One region of the Planococcus sp. TJ-301 genome, then DNA from elsewhere that is predicted to be linked to it. Evidence: riboswitches for the same ligand, from Rfam matches in the RefSeq annotation. Region 1 holds a riboswitch; each other region holds the start of a gene.
The links. A riboswitch is a leader RNA that binds a small molecule or an ion and turns the genes downstream of it on or off. The one in region 1 is predicted to bind S-adenosylmethionine.
Positions count from the first base shown of each region.

Region 2: it holds a riboswitch for S-adenosylmethionine, as region 1 does, so the genes downstream of both, AC4EHJ_RS11135 (bifunctional homocysteine S-methyltransferase/methylenetetrahydrofolate reductase) here and AC4EHJ_RS09350 (sulfite oxidase-like oxidoreductase) in region 1, are expected to answer to the same signal.
Region 3: it holds a riboswitch for S-adenosylmethionine, as region 1 does, so the genes downstream of both, metK (methionine adenosyltransferase) here and AC4EHJ_RS09350 (sulfite oxidase-like oxidoreductase) in region 1, are expected to answer to the same signal.

Region 1 is NZ_JBZDOH010000001.1:1,905,136-1,909,173, reverse strand. Features, by position in the region: gene AC4EHJ_RS09360 (putative bifunctional diguanylate cyclase/phosphodiesterase) at 1-101, opposite strand, end outside; gene AC4EHJ_RS09355 (LLM class flavin-dependent oxidoreductase) at 399-1,457, shown strand; gene AC4EHJ_RS09350 (sulfite oxidase-like oxidoreductase) at 1,510-2,172, opposite strand; SAM riboswitch class I at 2,253-2,360, opposite strand; gene AC4EHJ_RS09345 (copper amine oxidase) at 2,642-4,006, shown strand.
Region 2 is NZ_JBZDOH010000002.1:34,871-38,908, forward strand. Features, by position in the region: gene AC4EHJ_RS11130 (acyltransferase family protein) at 1-804, shown strand, start outside; SAM riboswitch class I at 988-1,094, shown strand; gene AC4EHJ_RS11135 (bifunctional homocysteine S-methyltransferase/methylenetetrahydrofolate reductase) at 1,168-3,027, shown strand; gene metH (methionine synthase) at 3,008-4,038, shown strand, end outside.
Region 3 is NZ_JBZDOH010000001.1:15,493-19,530, reverse strand. Features, by position in the region: gene AC4EHJ_RS00170 (gamma carbonic anhydrase) at 1-60, shown strand, start outside; gene metK (methionine adenosyltransferase) at 275-1,480, opposite strand; SAM riboswitch class I at 1,684-1,795, opposite strand; gene pckA (phosphoenolpyruvate carboxykinase (ATP)) at 2,033-3,622, shown strand; gene AC4EHJ_RS00155 (alpha/beta hydrolase family protein) at 3,686-4,038, opposite strand, start outside.

The DNA.
Region 1 (4,038 bases):
GCGGAAACCAAATTGATCGCCAGCAAAGTGGCCGGGTCATTGGCTGTACTGTGCAGCACCAAGTAATAGAAAACGCCGATGTGCAGGACTATGTACAGCATGAAAGCATTTTTGATGGATAAACTGGTAATGGCGTTTCACCTCCTTATTTTTTTGAAATGAAATGGCTAGGAATAAAAAATTGTTTTGAAAGTATATTTTTCCTTATTATAGTTAATTATTCCTTAAAATGGAATAAGTTTATTCGCATTTGGAAAACAAAAGAATGGGTTTTTATTCCTTTATTAAGCCTGAAAAGCCAAGGATAAAAGCGGCAAGCGGATTAGTAACATCTACGCCGGATGGAAGATATACTGATGCTAGGGCATTTAAAGTACATACGGAAGGGACGGATGAAGATGGAGAAATACCGCATTGACCAAAGCAAAGGGATGGAGTTCGGCATTTATACGCTTGGCGACCATTTGCCGGATCCGCACACGGGCAACCGCATTACTGCGGGGCAACGGATCAAGGAAATCATCGAAATGGCAAAGCTCGCGGACCAAGCCGGGCTGGATTTCTTCAGCGTCGGCGAAAGCCATCAGGAATTTTTCGCCACACAAGCGCATACCGTCGTGCTGAGTGCGATTGCGCAAGCAACGAAGAACATCAAGGTGGGAAGTTCATCGACGATCATCAGCACATCCGATCCGGTAAGGGTATACGAGGATTTCTCGACGATCGATTTGATTTCGGACGGACGTGCGGAAATCATTGCGGGACGCGCTTCGCGCATCGGGCTTTTTGAACTGCTCGGCTATAATGTCCATGATTACGAAGAATTGTACGAAGAGAAATTCAATCTTCTGCTGGAGATCAACCGGCAGGAAAAGGTCAATTGGAGCGGAAAATTCCGCGCATCGCTGCGCGACGCCGAGGTCATCCCGCGCCCGCACAATGGGTCATTGCCGATTTGGCGGGCAGTCGGTGGCCATCCGTCGAGCGCCATAAAGGCCGGACAGGCAGGCGTGCCGATGATGCTCGCCACACTTGGCGGGCCGGCTGAAAGTTTCGGGCATTCGATTGATGTTTACCGCGAAGCATTAGCTGAAAACGGCTTCGATCCCGCTGAGTTCCCGGTCGCAACTGCCGGCTTTTTCAACGCGGCCGAAACGACGCAGCAGGCATTCGAAGAAAGTTACCCACATGTGGATAAAGGCATGATGCGCACCAACGGCCGAGGTTTTCCACAGCCTCATTTCATGCAAGGCGCGCATCCCCATCATGTGATGAATATCGGCAGCCCGCAGCAGATCATCGAAAAGATTCTCTACCAGCACGAAGTGTTCGGCCACCAGCGTTATATCGCCCAAATGGATTTCGGTGGCGTACCGTTCGGCCGGATCGAGCGCAACATCGAGCTGATTGCGACCGAAATTTTGCCAGCTGTGAAAAAATTCACCGCCATAAAATAACTACAAAACCTAAAAACGGCTCATCCGCAGGGGATGAGCCGTTTTTTCGCGTTCAATCGAATTCTTTCTTTTCCCATTCATCATCCGGAATCTCCAGGTCTTCTCCTGAAAACCGTTCTTCTTTGAACGGGTCGCCGTTCAGGTGGAAGCCGTTCTGCTCCCAGAATCCAGGATGGTTCTCGTCGACAAACTCGATGCCGCGCACCCATTTGACGCTTTTCCAGAAATACAGATGCGGCACGACAAAGCGCAGCGGATAGCCGTGCTTGGCCGTCAGCGGTTCGCCGTCCAGTGAATGGGCGAGCAGCACATCTTCGCGGTCCAAATCGCTGAGCGCGACATTCGTCGTGTAATCGTAATCGCCGTGGAGCATGACATATTGGCTGTTTGGCGTAACGCCGAGCGCTTTCATCAAGTCCTGAAACTTCACGCCAGTAAAGGAATTATCAAAGCGCGACCAGCGCGTCACGCAATGGATGTCGCGCTGCACCGTCGTTTGCGGGAGCTCCAAAATATCGTTATACGACAGCGTCACTTCCTGCTCGACGCGGCCATAGATTTTCAGTGTCCAGTCGTCCATATTGTATTCGGGCACTTCGCCTTCGTGCAAAACTGGAAAGCGCTCGGTCAGCACTTGCCCGGGCGGCAAGCGGTCAGCGAGTGCCGGATCGGCCACCGGCACGCGGGTCCGTTTGATGCGGTCTGCTTTGTTCAACTTCATCTAATCACTCCTCCACACAAAAAAACTCCCCCTCGCGAGAGGAAGAGTTAGGCGCAAAAGCAAGAACAGACTCTCCCTCATCTCTCAAAGCATCGCTGCTTTGTTGGATTTGGCACCATACTAGTCAAACTAGCGGTTGCCGGGCGTCATAGGGCCAGTCCCTCTGCCTCTCTTGATAAGGTTACGTAGTTTTATGTAATTTTTCTGATAAGACTTATTCTATCCAATTGGCCACGGGATGACAATGATGTTGAAGAATTTATTCGAATAAAACTTTTTAGAACGCCGTTCAGATAGAAAAAAACGGCTTTCTTCTATATAAAGAAAATTGGGCAGGTGGACGGATCACAGGGCAGAAAAAAAGAATTTTAAGTTTTTTTAAAAAAGAGTGATCTAAAAATGAACCACGTGCGTTTTGTAGTCAGAATCAAATAAAACACAGAGAAAAAGGAGATGTTCATTTATGAAAGTCAACAAATTATTAGTAGCTCTTCCACTTACACTAGCCCTATTGGTGCCGACAGCGGCATTGGCTGACAGCCACGGATCATCACATTCAACTCCAGCGTCTAGCGAAGTTGGAGCAGGAACAGCAACACCAGCGGGCGAACTTCGCATCGCACTTGATACAGTTTTAACGGAGCATGCATTCTTAGCAGTAGAAGCAATGAGAAAAGGCGTTGACGGAGCAGAAGACTTCGACCAGGCATCTGGCGCATTGTTGGCAAACGCTGACGATTTGAAAGCGGCAGTCGCTTCTGTATACGGTGAAGAAGGCGCAGCTCAATTCGACGAGATCTGGAAATCGCATATCGGCTATTTCGTGGATTACGTAACAGCAACAGCAAATGACGATCAAGCTGGAAAAGACCAGGCTTTGGCTGAACTTGAAGAATACAAAACAACACAATCTGAATTCTTCGATACAGCAACTGAAGGACGTTTGCCAGCAGCAGCTGTGAGCGAAGGCTTGGATATGCACATTGACCAGTTGATCAAATCGTTTGACGCTTACGTTGCGGGAGACTTTGAAACTTCATATGCTCTTGAACGCGAATCAATCCAGCACATGAGCATGTTCGCTGAAACTCTTTCAATCGCAATCACTGACCAATTCGCTGATAAATTTGAAAACACAAACCCGGACACACCGGCAATCGATCTACGCGCTTCTTTGAACACAACGTTCACTGAGCATGCTGGATTAGCGGTAATGGCAATGCAAGACGGTGCTGATGGCGCTGAAAGCTTCGACACGGCAGCTGCTTCTTTATTGGCAAATGCTGACGACTTAACTGCTGCAGTAACATCCGTTTACGGCGAAGAAGCTGGAGCAGCATTCGACGAAACATGGAAATCACACATCGGTTACTTTGTAGATTACGTAGTAGCAACAGGTGAAGACAATGCTGAAGGGCAAGAAAAAGCAAAAGCTGAACTTGACGAGTACATCGTTGAACAAGCAGCACTTCTTGATGGCGCAACTGAAGGCCGTGTACCTGCTGCAGCACTTGAAGAAGGTTTGACTGCACACGTAAGCCAATTGCTAGCATCATTCGATTCTTATGTAGCTGGCGACTATGACGCAGCATACAGCTCTATGCGTGAAGCATACGCGCACATGACAATGCCTGCAGCTGGTCTATCAGCAGCAATCGTTGACCAATTCCCTGAGCAATTCGGTGAAGCAGCAATGCCATCTGAAATGCCTAAAACAGGAATGGGCGGCACTGAGTCATCAACATTGCCATTCATGTGGATCCTTGCAGGATTAATGCTTGCTGGATTGACAACTACGATCGCATTACGCACACGCAAACAACAGTAATCGCAGCATTTGAAAAAGCTAGCCTTAATCGG
Region 2 (4,038 bases), on a different contig from region 1:
GTAACCGAAGACAATCCAGGCGCCCGTGCTGTTTCGGAAAACATCCAGCCGGCGATTGAAGCCGAGCTCAAGCCGGATTTTCTGACTGCGAAAGAAGTGCTGCCGGCCTTTTATAATGACCAGGACTGTACTTCCTCCGGCAGCAAGAACGCTAAATTGAAGGAATGCTCGTACGGTGTGACGGAAAATCCGGAGCATGTGCTTGCATTGGTCGGCGGTTCACATTCAGGGCACTGGTTCCCGGCGCTTGAAGAAATCGCGGAAGAACTGAATATGCGTATCGATGTCTACAACAAGGATGCATGCCGCTTCACGAACGGCGATTTCGATGGGTTATTAACGGAAGCATGCATGACATGGAATGATCAACTCCATCAGCGGCTCATGGAAGATCCGCCTGATTTGATTTTCACAACGGCGAACGTAAGTTCCAAAGCAACCGTGCCGCAGGTTTATATCGACAAATGGAAGCAATTTGAAGGTGTAACTGATATTTTTGCGGTGCGCGACAATCCACGGATGAAAGTCGACCCGACGCTTTGCCTTGATGCCTCGACTGTAGAAGACTGCTCCGTGCCGCGCAGCGAAGCGCTGGCCGCTGTAGCACCGTGGGAAAACACGGAAGGCATTCCGGGCAACGTGACATTTGTGGACATGTCGGAATATTTCTGTATTGATGATCTGTGTTCGCCGGTAGTTGGCAACGTGCTCGTCTACCGAGATAAGCATCATTTGACGACACTCTACTCCAAAACTATGGGTCCGGCACTAAAAGAGCATCTTGAGCCGGTGCTCAAGAAGTAACTGAAACGATAAACGCACCGCCAGCAAGCTAATTGCCGGCGGTGCGTTTTTTATTCTTCCATTTGTGTGGAGGGTCCTTGTTTAACGCTAATAAACAGAAAGTTCTCTGTTTTTAGACGAATTTTCTTGACCAGCGTCCCGTATGCAGGTAAGATTTTAAGAATACAAAAACTGCATAGTGAATTCTTATCGAGAGAAGTTGAGGGACTGGCCCTGTGACGCTTCAGCAACCAGCCATTCGTGGTCAGGTGCTAAATCCAGCAGGCATGCAATGGCCTGGGAGATGAAAAGGAACGAGTTTAACGACCGTAAAGCCTTCTTTTTCATGGAGGGCTTTTTTCTATATACAGGAGGGTGAGCGGCATGAAGTTATTGGATGCATTGAAAACGCGCGTGTTGACAGGGGACGGTGCGATGGGGACGCTGCTGTATTCTTATGGCATCGAGTATTGCAACGAGGAGCTGAACCTGCAGCGGCCGGAAATCGTCAGCAAGATCCACCAGGATTACATCAAAGCGGGAGCCGATATCATCCAGACAAATACGTACGGTGCGAATGCCCATAAGCTCGCGCGCTACGGCCTTGAAGAGCAAGTGAAAGACATCAACCTCGCTGCGATCGATATTGCGAAGCGCGCCGCGTCGCCTGGCGGACAATACGTCTTCGGTACAATCGGCGGCATTCGAGGCATGCGGAAAAGTGATGCCACGATGCAGGAAATCATTGCGATGGTCGACCAGCAGGCGCAGCATTTATTGTCAGGCGATCCGGACGGCTTGCTGCTCGAGACGTATTACGATTTTGAAGAGCTTGCTGCGACGGTCACGCATTTGAAAAAGATGACGGATACCCCGCTGATTGCGCAAGTGTCGATGCACGAGCCGGGCATCCTGCAAAACGGCATGTCGCTGAACGAAGCACTGCACCAGCTTGAAGCGCTCGGAGCGGAAATCGTCGGCGTCAATTGCCGCCTCGGCCCGCACCATACGATCCAAGCATTCGAAGAAGTGTCGCTGCCGGCAAAAGCCTTCCTGTCGGCCTATCCGAACGCCAGCTTGCTCGACGTGGAAGACGGCCGCATTGTCTATGAATCGGAAGCCGATTATTTTGGCCGGGCTGCATTGTTGTTGAGAGAAGAAGGGGTGCGCCTCATCGGAGGCTGTTGCGGCACGACGCCGAAGCATATCGAAGAAGTGAAAAAGCGAATGCGCAATTTAGTGCCGGTGACAGAAAAGCAAGTGGTGGCGAGAAAGCCGATCGTCATTCGTGAAGCGGAAGCGCTCGACGTCAAGCCGCTGCACGAAAAAGCGAAGACGGAGCGCACGATCATTGTCGAACTCGACACGCCGCGCCATTTGGACATCACGAAATTCATCGAAGGTTCGAAAGCGTTGAATGCGGCGGGAGTCGATGCGGTTACGATGGCCGATAATTCACTCGCTTCGCCGCGTATTTCCAATATGGCGATGGGCTCGATTTTGAAGCAGCAGGAAAACATCCGGCCGCTTGCGCACATCACGTGCCGCGACCGCAATTTGATCGGCCTGCAATCGCATTTGATGGGGCTTGACGCACTTGGCATGCATGATATCCTGGCAGTCACGGGAGATCCGACGAAAGTCGGTGATTTCCCGGGAGCGACAAGTGTTTATGACGTTTCCAGCCTGGAATTGATTCAGCTGATCAAAAAGCTCAACGAAGGCATTTCATTTTCCGGCAAGCCGCTGCGCAAAAAAGCGAACTTCTCAGTGGCGGCGGCATTCAATCCCAATGTCCGCGTCGTCAGCCGGGCGGTCAAGCGGCTGGAACAGAAAATCGACAGCGGCGCAGATTATTTCATTTCCCAACCGGTGTTCACAAAAGAGAAAATCATTGAAATATACGAAGAAACAAAGCATTTGAGCACGCCGATTTTCCTTGGCATCATGCCGCTGACAAGCATCCGCAGTTCGGAATTCCTGCACAACGAAGTGCCAGGCATCAAGTTATCGGAAAATGCGCTTGAGCGGATGCGCGCATGCGGCGACGACAAGGAACGGGCGACGGCTGAAGGCATTGCGATAGCGAAGGAATTGATCGATACTGCGGCTGGCCTATTCAATGGCATTTACTTGATCACGCCATTTTTCCGCTACGAAATGTCCGTGGAATTGATCAATTACATCAGGCAACTAGATTTGAAGAAAGAAGGCGAAAGCAGCCATGTCCAAAACACTTATTGAACAGCAGCTTGAAAAACGGATCTTGATCATCGATGGCGCCATGGGAACGATGATCCAGAACGCCGATTTATCAGCGGAAGATTTCGGCGGCGAGGAATTTGACGGCTGCAACGAATACTTGAACATCGTGCGGCCGGACGTCATCGAAAGCGTCCATAAAGCCTATCTGGAAGCGGGAGCGGACATTCTTTGTACGAACACGTTCGGCGGTACGCCAGTGGTCTTAGACGAGTATGGACTTGGAGACCAAGCAACCGACATCAACCGCCGTGCTGTAGAGATTGCCAAGAAAGCGGCTGCTGACTATTCCACCCCTGAATGGCCTCGCTTTGTCGCAGGTGCTATCGGGCCGACGACGAAAACTTTGTCGGTGACAGGCGGCATCACGTTCGATGCCTTGCGCGAGGATTTTTATGTACAGGCGAAAGCGCTGGTTGAAGGCGGCGCGGACTTGATCTTGCTTGAAACGAGCCAAGACATGCTGAATGTCAAAGCGGCGACGATCGGTATCAAAAGGGCTTTTGAAGAGCTGGGCAAAGAATTGCCGATCATGATTTCAGGCACCATCGAGCCGATGGGCACAACGCTTGCCGGGCAAAGCATTGAAGCGTTCTATATTTCCATTGAACACGTCAAGCCGCTGTCGGTCGGTTTGAATTGCGCAACGGGCCCGGAATTCATGACGGACCATTTGCGCTCTTTGTCTGAGCTGTCCGACGGCTTTGTCAGCTGTTACCCGAACGCAGGGCTGCCGGACGAAGAAGGGCATTACCACGAAACCCCGGAATCACTGTCGAAAAAGCTGCGGGGCTTTGCCGAAAAAGGCTGGCTCAACGTCGTCGGCGGCTGTTGCGGCACGACGCCTGCGCACATCAAAGCCGTGCGTGAAGCGGTGGCCGATTTGCCGCCGAGAAAGCCGGCCCAAACCGGACATGGACATGTTTTGTCCGGAATCGAACCGCTGCAATACGACGATTCGATGCGCCCGCTGTTTATTGGGGAACGCACGAA
Region 3 (4,038 bases), 1.9 Mb from region 1:
CGAATCGTCCGCGAATATGCTGAAAAAGGTGCTTATTACAAATCGCTGCAAGAAAAATAAAAAGATTTTCTAGCCGGCCAAAAGCCGGCTTTTTTTAAGCTGCGCATTTTCCTGCAATGCAAACGAATTAATATCCATTATTTTTAGAATATTTAATTATTTACATTTATTCTATCATTTTTCTCCAACTATTCAATGGCTTATTGATGCTGTTCTTATTCAAAAAAAGACGACCGGCAGATTTGCCGATCGTCTTTTCTACTATTATATTAATTTATTCTGCAGCAACGCCTGATTGTTCTTTTAGGATTGCTGCTTTATCCGTACGTTCCCATGGCAGATCCACGTCCGTACGGCCAAAATGTCCGTATGCTGCAGTCTGCTTGTAGATTGGGCGGCGCAGGTCAAGCATTTTGATGATGCCAGCTGGACGCAAATCGAAGTTTTCGCGTACTAAGTCAATCAAAGTGTCTTCGCTTACTTTGCCTGTTCCGAATGTATCGATAGCGATTGAAACCGGGTGTGCTACCCCGATTGCGTAAGCCACTTGGACTTCACATTTGTCTGCAAGGCCTGCAGCAACGATGTTTTTCGCAACATAGCGTGCAGCGTATGCACCTGAACGGTCCACTTTAGTCGCATCTTTGCCTGAGAAAGCACCGCCGCCGTGGCGCGCATAACCGCCGTAAGTATCTACGATGATTTTGCGGCCAGTCAAGCCCGCATCTCCTTGTGGTCCACCGATAACAAAACGGCCTGTCGGGTTGATGAAGTATTTTGTATCCTCATCGATCAAATTAGCCGGAACGACTGCGTTGATGACATATTCTTTGATGTTGCGCTGAATCTGCTCAAGCGTCACTTCTGGGTGATGCTGAGTCGAGATGACGATTGTGTCAACGCGGAACGGTTTATTGTTTTCATCGTATTCGATCGTCACTTGCGTTTTGCCATCCGGACGCAAATATGGAAGGATCTCTTCTTTGCGCACTTCTGCAAGGCGGCGAGCCAGTTTATGTGCCAAGCTGATTGGCAATGGCATCAATTCTTCTGTTTCGTTAGATGCGTATCCGAACATCAGACCTTGGTCTCCTGCTCCGATTTCATCCAATTCTTTATCAGTCATTTGCCCTTCGCGTGCTTCAAGAGCCACGTTGACTCCCGCAGCAATATCCGCTGACTGCTCATCAATCGCTGTCAAAACAGCGCTTGTTTCAGAGTCGAAACCGTATTTCGCGCGTGTATAGCCGATATCTTTAACTGTTTGGCGCACTACTTTTGGGATGTCGACATACGTCGATGTCGTAATTTCTCCCGCAACAAGCACCAAACCTGTTGTTACTGTCGTTTCGCATGCTACCCGTGCGTTCGGGTCTGCTGCTAAGATTGCATCAAGGATGGCATCTGAGATTTGGTCACAGATTTTATCCGGATGTCCTTCTGTTACTGATTCTGATGTGAATAATTTACGGTTTGTCAAAAAAAGCTCCTCCTTATATCCTGCGAGATTGCTCTCGAAATTGATACGGTACTCGTTTTCCCATGTCAAGTCCGTTCCAGCCGAACTGGATTGAACTTCAAGCCGTTGTGGCCTTTGCACACGAGGATTAAGGGCGATTCATAAAAAAATCCCTTCGCTCATAAATAAATGAGGAAAGGAAAAATCATCATAAGCACCTTTCACTCTTATCGTCCAAGGTTGAGTTCCTTGCTTCAGGTTTGGCACCTTCTCTGCAAATGCAGCAGGTTGCCGGGTTTCATAGGGCCTGTCCCCTCCACCAGCTCGGAATAAGAGTATCCGTACAATTTTTCATCATACGGAATGTATATAGTGATGTCAACGTTTTTAGCCAAATAGAAGTGCAAAACTTTATTGATCCACACGATGAATGGATTAATGCCAAATTATTGTTACTTTTTCATGTCACCGGGTTATTAGTATAGACTAATGGCTATAATGTGTTATACTAATCTACGAAATATACAAGCTCCCCATGGCTATGGGAATAACCGAAAAGGAAGGTACATATAAATGAATCCAGTAAACTTCTCAAGCAATTTAAAGGATCTTTTAAATGGCCAAAATATACACGTGCAATTATCAGTTCCACAATTAATCGAAGCAGCCACATCCCGTGGAGAAGCTGTTTTGACGAAAGATGGCGCAGTAAAAGCTGAAACTGGCAAATACACTGGCCGCTCCCCTAAAGATAAATATATCGTAGATGAAGCTATTTCTAAAGATAAAATTGACTGGGGTTCTGTAAATCGCCCGATTTCATCCGAAGTTTTCGAAAACCTGTACGCTAAAGTGCTGGACCACATGAAGCAAAAAGATGAGCTGTTCGTATTCAAAGGATACGCCGGTGCTGATCCTGAATCGCGTCTGGGCATTCAGACCATCAACGAATACGCTTGGCATAACCTATTCGCTCATCAACTGTTCATCCGTCCGACAAAAGAGGAATTGACAAGCCACGAAGCGCAATTCACAATTGTCTATGCACCAACGTTCCACGCAGATCCTGCTGTGGATGGTACGGATTCTGAAACTTTCATCATTGTATCGATGGAGCAAAAAATCATCTTGATCGGCGGAACAGAATATGCCGGCGAAATGAAAAAAGCGATCTTCTCGATCATGAACTACCTGCTTCCTGAACAAGGCATCCTTCCTATGCATTGTTCAGCGAACGTCGGCGAAGAAGGCGATGTAACGTTGTTCTTCGGTTTGTCTGGAACAGGCAAAACAACATTGTCTGCAGACGAAAACCGCAAATTGATCGGCGACGACGAGCATGGCTGGTCTGATAACGGCGTCTTCAACATTGAAGGCGGATGCTATGCGAAAACGATTAATTTAACGCGCGAACATGAACCGCAAATCTATGACGCAATCACGTTCGGTTCTGTACTTGAAAACGTAGTAGTGGATGAAGAAACACGCATTCCGGATTACGCTGACGGTTCTTTAACAGAAAACACACGTGCAGCATATCCGATCCATGCAATCAAAAATATTGTCTTCCCTTCAGTGGCAGGCCATCCAAAAACAATCGTCTTTTTGACTGCAGACGCTTTCGGCGTACTGCCTCCAATCAGCAAATTGACAAAAGAGCAGGCGATGTACCATTTCCTAAGCGGATACACATCGAAACTTGCGGGCACTGAGCGCGGCGTCACTTCTCCGGAAGCGACATTCTCTACGTGCTTCGGGTCACCTTTCCTTCCATTGCACGCGACTGTCTACGCTGAAATGCTTGGCGACAAAATCGATGAGCATGGGTCTGAAGTGTTCTTAGTGAATACGGGCTGGACTGGCGGCGTCTACGGCGTCGGGAGCCGCATGAAATTGTCGTACACACGCACAATGGTGCGTGCAGCAATCAAAGGCGAACTCCACAACATCGAAACGGAACAAGAAGCTGTATTCGGCTTGCAAATTCCGAAAGAAGTGCCAGGTGTTCCTACTGAAGTATTAAACCCGCGCAATGCTTGGGCTGACAAAGCCGCTTACGATCAGAAAGCAAGAGAGCTTGCACAAGAATTCGAAGCGAACTTCAAGAAATTCGGTACTGTCTCCACTGATATCAGTGAACAAGGCGGACCGATTAAAAACTAACTAGGAAAAAGAAGCTATCCATAGCGGATAGCTTCTTTTTTTGCGGCTTTTTTCCTTGAGGTCTTATTCATCCACTTCTTGGCTCTTCATCCACTCAGTCAAAGACCGTGCCGTTTTACGGTTCACGGCTGGCGGGAAGAAGTGCGTATAGTCCGGAAAATACCAGGTTTCGTGCTTTTGACCGTTTAGGATCAACGCTTCTTCCAGCAAAAACGCTTGTGCTGGAAACACGTTTTCATCTTTCAGCCCGTGGATAATTAGAAACGGAGCTTGCGCTTCATTCAAGCGCATCAAAGGATTTCTCTCCTCATACGCCTCCAATGCTGTATTTGGCGTGCCGCCGTAAAGCCGCTTCATCATACGCCGCATATCTGGCCGTTCTTTATACGTCAGTACGGTATCTGTGACGCCTGCCC